Sphaerotilus microaerophilus: one gene and its partner. The protein of the gene in region 2 interacts with the protein of the main gene of each other region in a pairwise test. Links are inferred from orthologs where the notes say so. Each region holds a gene or a part of one and is shown on either strand. Other genes may lie near its edges.

Region 1 (3,299 bases), 3.0 Mb from region 2 along the record:
ATCCAGCAGCGCGCGCACCAGCCGGTTGTTGAGCGCGTGGCCGCCGCGGAACGAGCTGTAGGCGGCCAGCAGCGGCTTGCCGGCCAGGGCCATGTCGCCGATGGCGTCGAGGATCTTGTGCTTGACGAACTCGTCGTCGTAGCGCAGCCCCTCGGCATTGAGCACGCGGTAGTCGTCCACCACGATGGCGTTGTCCATGCTGCCGCCCAGTGTCAGGCCGCGCGAGCGCATCATCTCCACGTCCTTGGTGAAGCCGAAGGTGCGCGCCCGGGCGATGTCGCGCCGGTACTGGCCGCTGCCCATGTCAAAGACGTAGCGCTGCCCGGTGGCGTCCAGCGCGGGGTGGTGGAACTCGATCTCGAAGCCGAGCTTGTAGCCATGGTAGGGCTCCAGCTTCGCCCAGATCGCGCTGGACCCCTCACCCTGGCGCACCTCCACGGGCTTCTTCACCTTGATGAAGCGCTTGGGCGCGTTCTGCAGCTCGATGCCGGCGCTTTGCAGCAGGAAGACAAAGGAGGCGGCCGAGCCGTCGAGGATGGGCACCTCGTCGGCGGTGATGTCGATGTACAGGTTGTCCAGCCCCAGGCCGACACAGGCCGACAGCAGGTGCTCGGTGGTCTGCACCTTGGGTGCACCCGGGTCGCCGCCGACCGAGATCGTCGAGGCCATGCGGGTATCGCAGACCATCGTCGCCAGCGCGGGGATGTCCATCGGCTCGGGCAGGTCGGTGCGGCGGAAGACGATGCCGGTGTCCGGGGCCGCCGGTCGCAGCGTGAGTTCGACCTTCTGTCCGCTGTGCAGGCCCACGCCCACGGCGCGGGTCAGGGACTTGAGCGTGCGCTGTTTGAGCATTCCGTGATTTTAGGCGGCGCCCCTTTTCCTGTGGGTGTCCAGCGGGTGTCCGGAAGCATCCGGTTTCCTGTTGCCGCCATGACGAACACCCCGGCACCTGGGGCGGGCGCCGGGGTGAGAGCGGAGGAGCAAGGATCACTGCGTGATGAGCAAGCGGCCAACCGGCAGCTCACCCACCCCCGCCTCAGTCGGCCTGCTTGCGCAGGAAAGCCGGGATCTCGATCTCTTCCATGCCGTTGGACGCCAGCGCGTCCACCCGGGCCGCGGCCTGGGTGCGGTTGGTGCGCCAGACGCTGGGCACGGCGTAGTCCGGCGCGGCGCCGACGCCCGGGTGCGAGGGCTGCACCGGCGAGTTCAGCGGCTGGGTCAGCACCGGGATGTTGTCGGTGCCGGTGCGCTGCTGTGGCTGCATGTGCGCCTGGGCAACCTGCGCATGGACATGGGCATGGGCGTGCACCTGGGTGTTCTGCACCACGCTGATCGGCGCGGCCACGCGCTTGGCCGGGGCCAGGCCGGTGGCGATCACGGTCACGCGCAGGGCGTCGCCCAGGGTCTCGTCGTAGGCGGTGCCGAAGATGACGTGCGCATCGTCCGCGGCGTAGCGGCGGATGGTGGTCATCGCGTTGCGGCTCTCGGCGAGCTTGAAGGTCTGCTTGCTGGCCGCGATCAGCACCAGCACGCCGCGCGCGCCGGACAGGTCGATGCCCTCCAGCAGCGGGCAGGCCACGGCGGCCTCGGCGGCCTTGGTGGCGCGGTCCGGGCCGCTGGCGGTGGCCGTGCCCATCATCGCCTTGCCGGGCTCGCTCATCACGGTCTTGACGTCTTCAAAGTCGACGTTCACCAAGCCCGGGATGTGGATGATGTCACTGATGCCACCCACGGCGTTCTTCAGCACGTCGTTGGCTTCGGCGAAGGCCTGCTCCTGGGTGACGTCGTCGCCCATGACTTCGAGCAGCTTCTCGTTGAGCACCACGATCAGGCTGTCGACGTTGGCCTCCAGCTCAGCCAGGCCGGCGTCGGCCTGCTTCATGCGGCGGTTGCCCTCGAACTCGAAGGGCTTGGTCACCACGCCGACCGTCAGGATGCCCATGTCCTTGGCCAGGCGGGCGATCACCGGCGCGGCGCCCGTGCCGGTACCGCCACCCATGCCCGCGGTGATGAACACCATGTGGGCGCCTTCGAGCGACTGCCGGATGCGGTCGGTCGCCTCTTCGGCGGCCGCACGGCCGGCGTCCGGGCGCGAGCCCGCGCCCAGGCCGGTGTGGCCCAGCTGCAGCAGACTGTGCGCCTGGGAGCGGTTCAACGCCTGTGCGTCGGTGTTGGCGCAGATGAACTCCACGCCCTGCACCCCCAGGTTGATCATGTGGTCCACGGCATTCCCACCGCCGCCACCCACGCCGATCACCTTGATCTGCGTACCCATGTTGAACTCTTCGATCATCTCGATACCCATGCCGTTCTCCTTGCTTGCTCCGTACCGGCCGCCTTTGCCGGCCCGCTCATCTCTTGAAACACCCCGCCGGCCATGACCCCGCCCGTGGATCGGGCCTCTGCGCGGACCTCGCACACCGGCTGTTCGGCGAGGTCCCGGACCCTTGTCGCTGTCGTGAAAACCTGTTCTGCCATCGTGATCGACCTCCCCGTCAGAAACTCTTGAGAAACCAGTCGCGTGCGCGACCGAACAACCCTTGCCCGCCACCGGTCTGCTGCGCGGCCTTCATGCCGCGCGCGCGCGCCAGCCGGGCCTCTTCGAGCAGGCCCATCGCGGTGGCCGAGCGCGGGCTGGCCACCATGTCGTAGAGCGCGCCGCCGTAGGTCGGCAGCCCCTTGCGCACCGGCTTGAGGAAGATGTCCTCGGCCAGCTCGACCATGCCCGGCATCACGGCCGAGCCACCGGTCAGCACGATGCCCGACGAGAGCAGCTCCTCGTACCCGCTTTCGCGAATGACCTGGTGCACGAGCGAAAAGATCTCTTCCACGCGCGGCTCGATCACCCCCGCCAGCGCCTGGCGGCTGAGCATGCGCGGCGCGCGGTCGCCCAGGCCCGGCACTTCGAGCTGCTCGACCGGGTCGGCCAGCAGCTGCTTGGCCACGCCATGCTCGACCTTGATCTCCTCGGCGTCCTTGGTCGGGGTGCGCAGCGCCATCGCGATGTCGCTGGTGATCAGGTCACCGGCGATCGGGATCACCGCGGTGTGGCGGATCGCCCCGTCGGTGAAGATCGCCACGTCGGTGGTGCCCGCACCGATGTCCACCACCGCCACGCCCAGGTCCTTCTCGTCGGCGGTCAGCACCGACAGGGCGGACGCCGCCGGGTTGAGCACCAGCTGCTCGACCTCCAGGCCACAGCGGCGCACGCACTTGACGATGTTCTCCGCCGCGCTCTGCGCCCCGGTGGCGATGTGCACCTTCACTTCGAGGCGGCCACCGCTCATGCCCACCGGCTC
Region 2 (3,197 bases):
AGGGCGGGCAGGGCGGCCGTGGCCAGGGTCAGGGCCAGCAAGGGCCGGGCAAGCAGCGCGGCAAGGGCCAGGGCCAGGGCAAGTTCGGCGGCGGTAATGGCGGTCAGCCGGGCCAGTTCGAGCGCGATCAGACACGCGATCCGCGCGAGCAAACCCGCGAGCCGCGTGACCAGCGCGAGACCCGCGGCGATGACTACGACGACGACATCCCGCTGCGCATCCCCAACCCGCTGGAGCAGACCTTTGACCGGCGCTTTGCCACCGGCTCCAAGCGCATCGTGTCAGGCTTTGGCCGCCCGTCCGACCAGGACACCCGGTCCGGCCCGGAGCCGCGCCGCAAGGGCGAGCCCAAGCAGCCCGACCCGATGCAGACCTCGGTGGGTTACATCGGGGCCGATGCCTACTTCGGCCGTCCCGGTGGTGGCCAGGGCAAGAACCGCGGCGGCGGCCGTCGGCGCTGATCGGTCCGGGGCCCAGGCTCACCGCATCAGCGCGTGGCGGCGCTCCAGCGTCACCGGACTGACCGGCGCCGCGGGCTAAAATCAACGGCTTTGCCTTGCAAGGCGGCAGGTGCCGCCTTGCTTCATTTTTTCAGGAGCTCTCCATGGCCATCGAACGCACCCTGTCCATCATCAAGCCCGACGCCGTCGCCAAGAACGTCATCGGCCAGATCTACGCCCGCTTTGAAGGCGCCGGCCTGAAGATCGCTGCCGCCAAGCTGGTGCAGCTGTCGCGTGCCGACGCCGAGCAGTTCTACGCCGTGCACAAGGCCCGCCCGTTCTTCAACGACCTGGTGAACTTCATGATCTCCGGCCCGGTGATGATCCAGGTGCTGGAAGGCGAAAACGCCATCCTGAAGAACCGTGAGCTGATGGGCGCCACCGACCCGAAGAAGGCCGACAAGGGCACCATCCGCGCCGACTTTGCCGACTCGATCGACGCCAACGCCGTGCACGGCTCCGACGCGGCTGAAACCGCTGCCGTCGAAGTGGCGTTCTTCTTCCCCGGCATGAACGTCTACAGCCGCTGAATCCCCTGGCCCCTGCGGGCCGCTGATCCAGCGGCGCGGTCGGGGCGCGCAAGTCGTTACAGTGCGCTCCTACCTGCATCCCTGCCCATGACCGCGGTCAACCTCCTCGATTTCGATCTCGACGGCCTCGCCGCCTACTGCGACTCGCTCGGCGAGAAGCGTTTCCGCGCCGTCCAGCTGATGCGCTGGGTCCACCAGCGTGGCGAGGCGGATTTCGACCGCATGAGCGACCTCGCCAAATCGCTGCGCGCCAAGCTGGCCGGCGTGGCCGAGGTCCGCCCGCTGCCCGTGATTTCCGAGCACCGCTCGGCCGACGGCACCGTCAAGTGGCTGTTCGACGTGGGGGCGGGCAACGCCGTCGAGGCGGTGTTCATTCCCGAGGACGACCGCGGCACGCTGTGCGTCTCCTCCCAGGCCGGCTGTGCAGTCGGCTGCCGTTTCTGCTCCACCGGGCACCAGGGCTTCTCCCGCAACCTGACGACAGGCGAAATCCTGGCCCAGCTCTGGCATGCCGAGCGCAGCCTGCGCCGCGCTGGTGCGGCGCGCCCGGGCCCCGATCCGCGCGTCATCACCAACGTGGTGATGATGGGCATGGGTGAGCCACTGCAGAACTACGCCGCGCTCGTGCCGGCGCTGCGCGTGATGCTCGACGACCATGCCTATGGCCTGTCGCGCCGCCGCCTCACCGTGTCCACCTCCGGCATCGTGCCGATGATGGACCGCCTGCGTGAGGACCTGCCGGTGGCGCTGGCCGTGTCGCTGCATGCGCCGGACGACGCGCTGCGCGACCAGCTGGTGCCGATCAACCGCAAGTACCCGCTGGCCGAGTTGCTGGCGGCCTGCCAACGTTACCTGGAGCGCGCGCCGCGCGACTTCATCACCTTCGAGTACTGCATGCTCGACGGCGTCAACGACAGCGATGCCCATGCGCGCGCGCTGCTGGCGCTGGTGTCGGCGCGCGGCCCAGTGGGTCGCCTGCCCTGCAAGTTCAACCTGATTCCCTTCAACCCCTTCCCGCAGTCGGGCCTGCGCCGTTCGCCCAACGAGCGGGTGCAGGCCTTTGCCCAGGTGCTGATGGACGGTGGCATCGTCACGACGGTGCGACGCACGCGCGGAGACGACATCGACGCCGCCTGCGGCCAGCTCGCCGGCGAGGTGCAGGACCGCACCCGCGTGCAGGAACGCCTCCTGGTGCGGGGCCCGCTGCCGCGCGCCGCGGCCGCCCGTGCGCCCAATGCTTGATGCCTGATGCCATGCAGGAAGGAATGTCGATGTCACTGCGCCAGGTTGCCTTGATCCTCTTCGCAGGACGTGCCAGCCGGCTTGTGCTGCCGGCCCTCTGCGCTGCGTCGATGGCCCTGACCGGCTGCGTCGCGATGTCCGAGGGGGGCACCAGTGCGGCGTCGCCAGCCCCCTCGGGTGGCTTGGGCGGCCGTGGCGACCTGGTGACCGCGTCGGACGAGACCGACCTGGCCAAGCGGGCGCGCATCCGGCTGGAGCTGGCCTCGGCCTATTTCAGCCAGGGCCAGACTGCGACCGCGCTGGACGAGGTCAAGCGGGCGCTGGCCATCGATGCGGACAACGCCGGCGCCTACAACCTGCGCGGCCTGATCTACGCCAGCCTGGGCGAGCATGCCCTGGCCGAGGACAGCTTCCGGCGTGCACTCGCCCTGCGCCCGGACGATGCCGATGCGCTGCACAACTATGGCTGGTACCTCTGCCGGCAGCGGCGCTTCCCGGAGGCCCGCAGCCGGTTCGAGGCGGCCCTGGCGGTGCCGCAGTACCGTGAGGCCAGCCGCACCCTGCTGGCGCAGGGCGTGTGCGAGGCCGCAGCCGGCGACCTGGCCACCGCCGAGAGACTGCTGCTGCGCAGCTACGAGATCGATGCGGGCAACCCCTCCACCGCCTTCCAGCTGGCCGAGGTGCTGCTGCGCCGCAACGAGGCGGAGCGGGCGCGTTTCTATGTACAGCGCGTCAACCAGGTGCCCGAGCTGGTGAACGCGCAGACCCTGTGGCTGGCCGCACGCATCGAGCGCCGCCGCGGCAACCTGGCCGGCGCCGAGGAGTGGGGCCAGCAGCTGCGCTCGCGCTACCCGAACGCGCGGGAAACCACCGCGTATGAGCAAGGAAAGTTTGATGACTGACGTCGACCCGACCGCCATCGCTG

The links.
Region 1: the proteins of rlmN (region 2) and ftsZ interact in binary tests that used the Escherichia coli proteins (3 or more experiments, as listed by UniProt). The link is inferred for Sphaerotilus microaerophilus from one-to-one orthologs.

What each region holds. Positions count from the first base shown.
Region 1 is NZ_AP025730.1:1,367,565-1,370,863, reverse strand. What follows is about bases 172-3,156. They hold ftsZ (cell division protein FtsZ), read right to left. Parts: upstream 2,306-3,156; coding sequence 1,037-2,305; downstream 172-1,036. Other genes in these bases: ftsA (cell division protein FtsA), read right to left, coding at 2,496-3,156; lpxC (UDP-3-O-acyl-N-acetylglucosamine deacetylase), read right to left, coding at 172-852. Outside these bases: more of lpxC, read right to left, coding at 1-171; more of ftsA, read right to left, coding at 3,157-3,299. UniProt on the Escherichia coli protein: Essential cell division protein that forms a contractile ring structure (Z ring) at the future cell division site. The regulation of the ring assembly controls the timing and the location of cell division.
Region 2 is NZ_AP025730.1:4,359,492-4,362,688, reverse strand. What follows is about bases 312-3,194. They hold rlmN (dual-specificity RNA methyltransferase RlmN), read left to right. Parts: upstream 312-1,117; coding sequence 1,118-2,272; downstream 2,273-3,194. Other genes in these bases: NGK70_RS18590 (helix-turn-helix domain-containing protein), read left to right, coding at 3,167-3,194; pilW (type IV pilus biogenesis/stability protein PilW), read left to right, coding at 2,302-3,174; ndk (nucleoside-diphosphate kinase), read left to right, coding at 605-1,030; NGK70_RS18610 (pseudouridine synthase), read left to right, coding at 312-461. Also shown: more of NGK70_RS18610, read left to right, coding at 1-311; more of NGK70_RS18590, read left to right, coding at 3,195-3,197.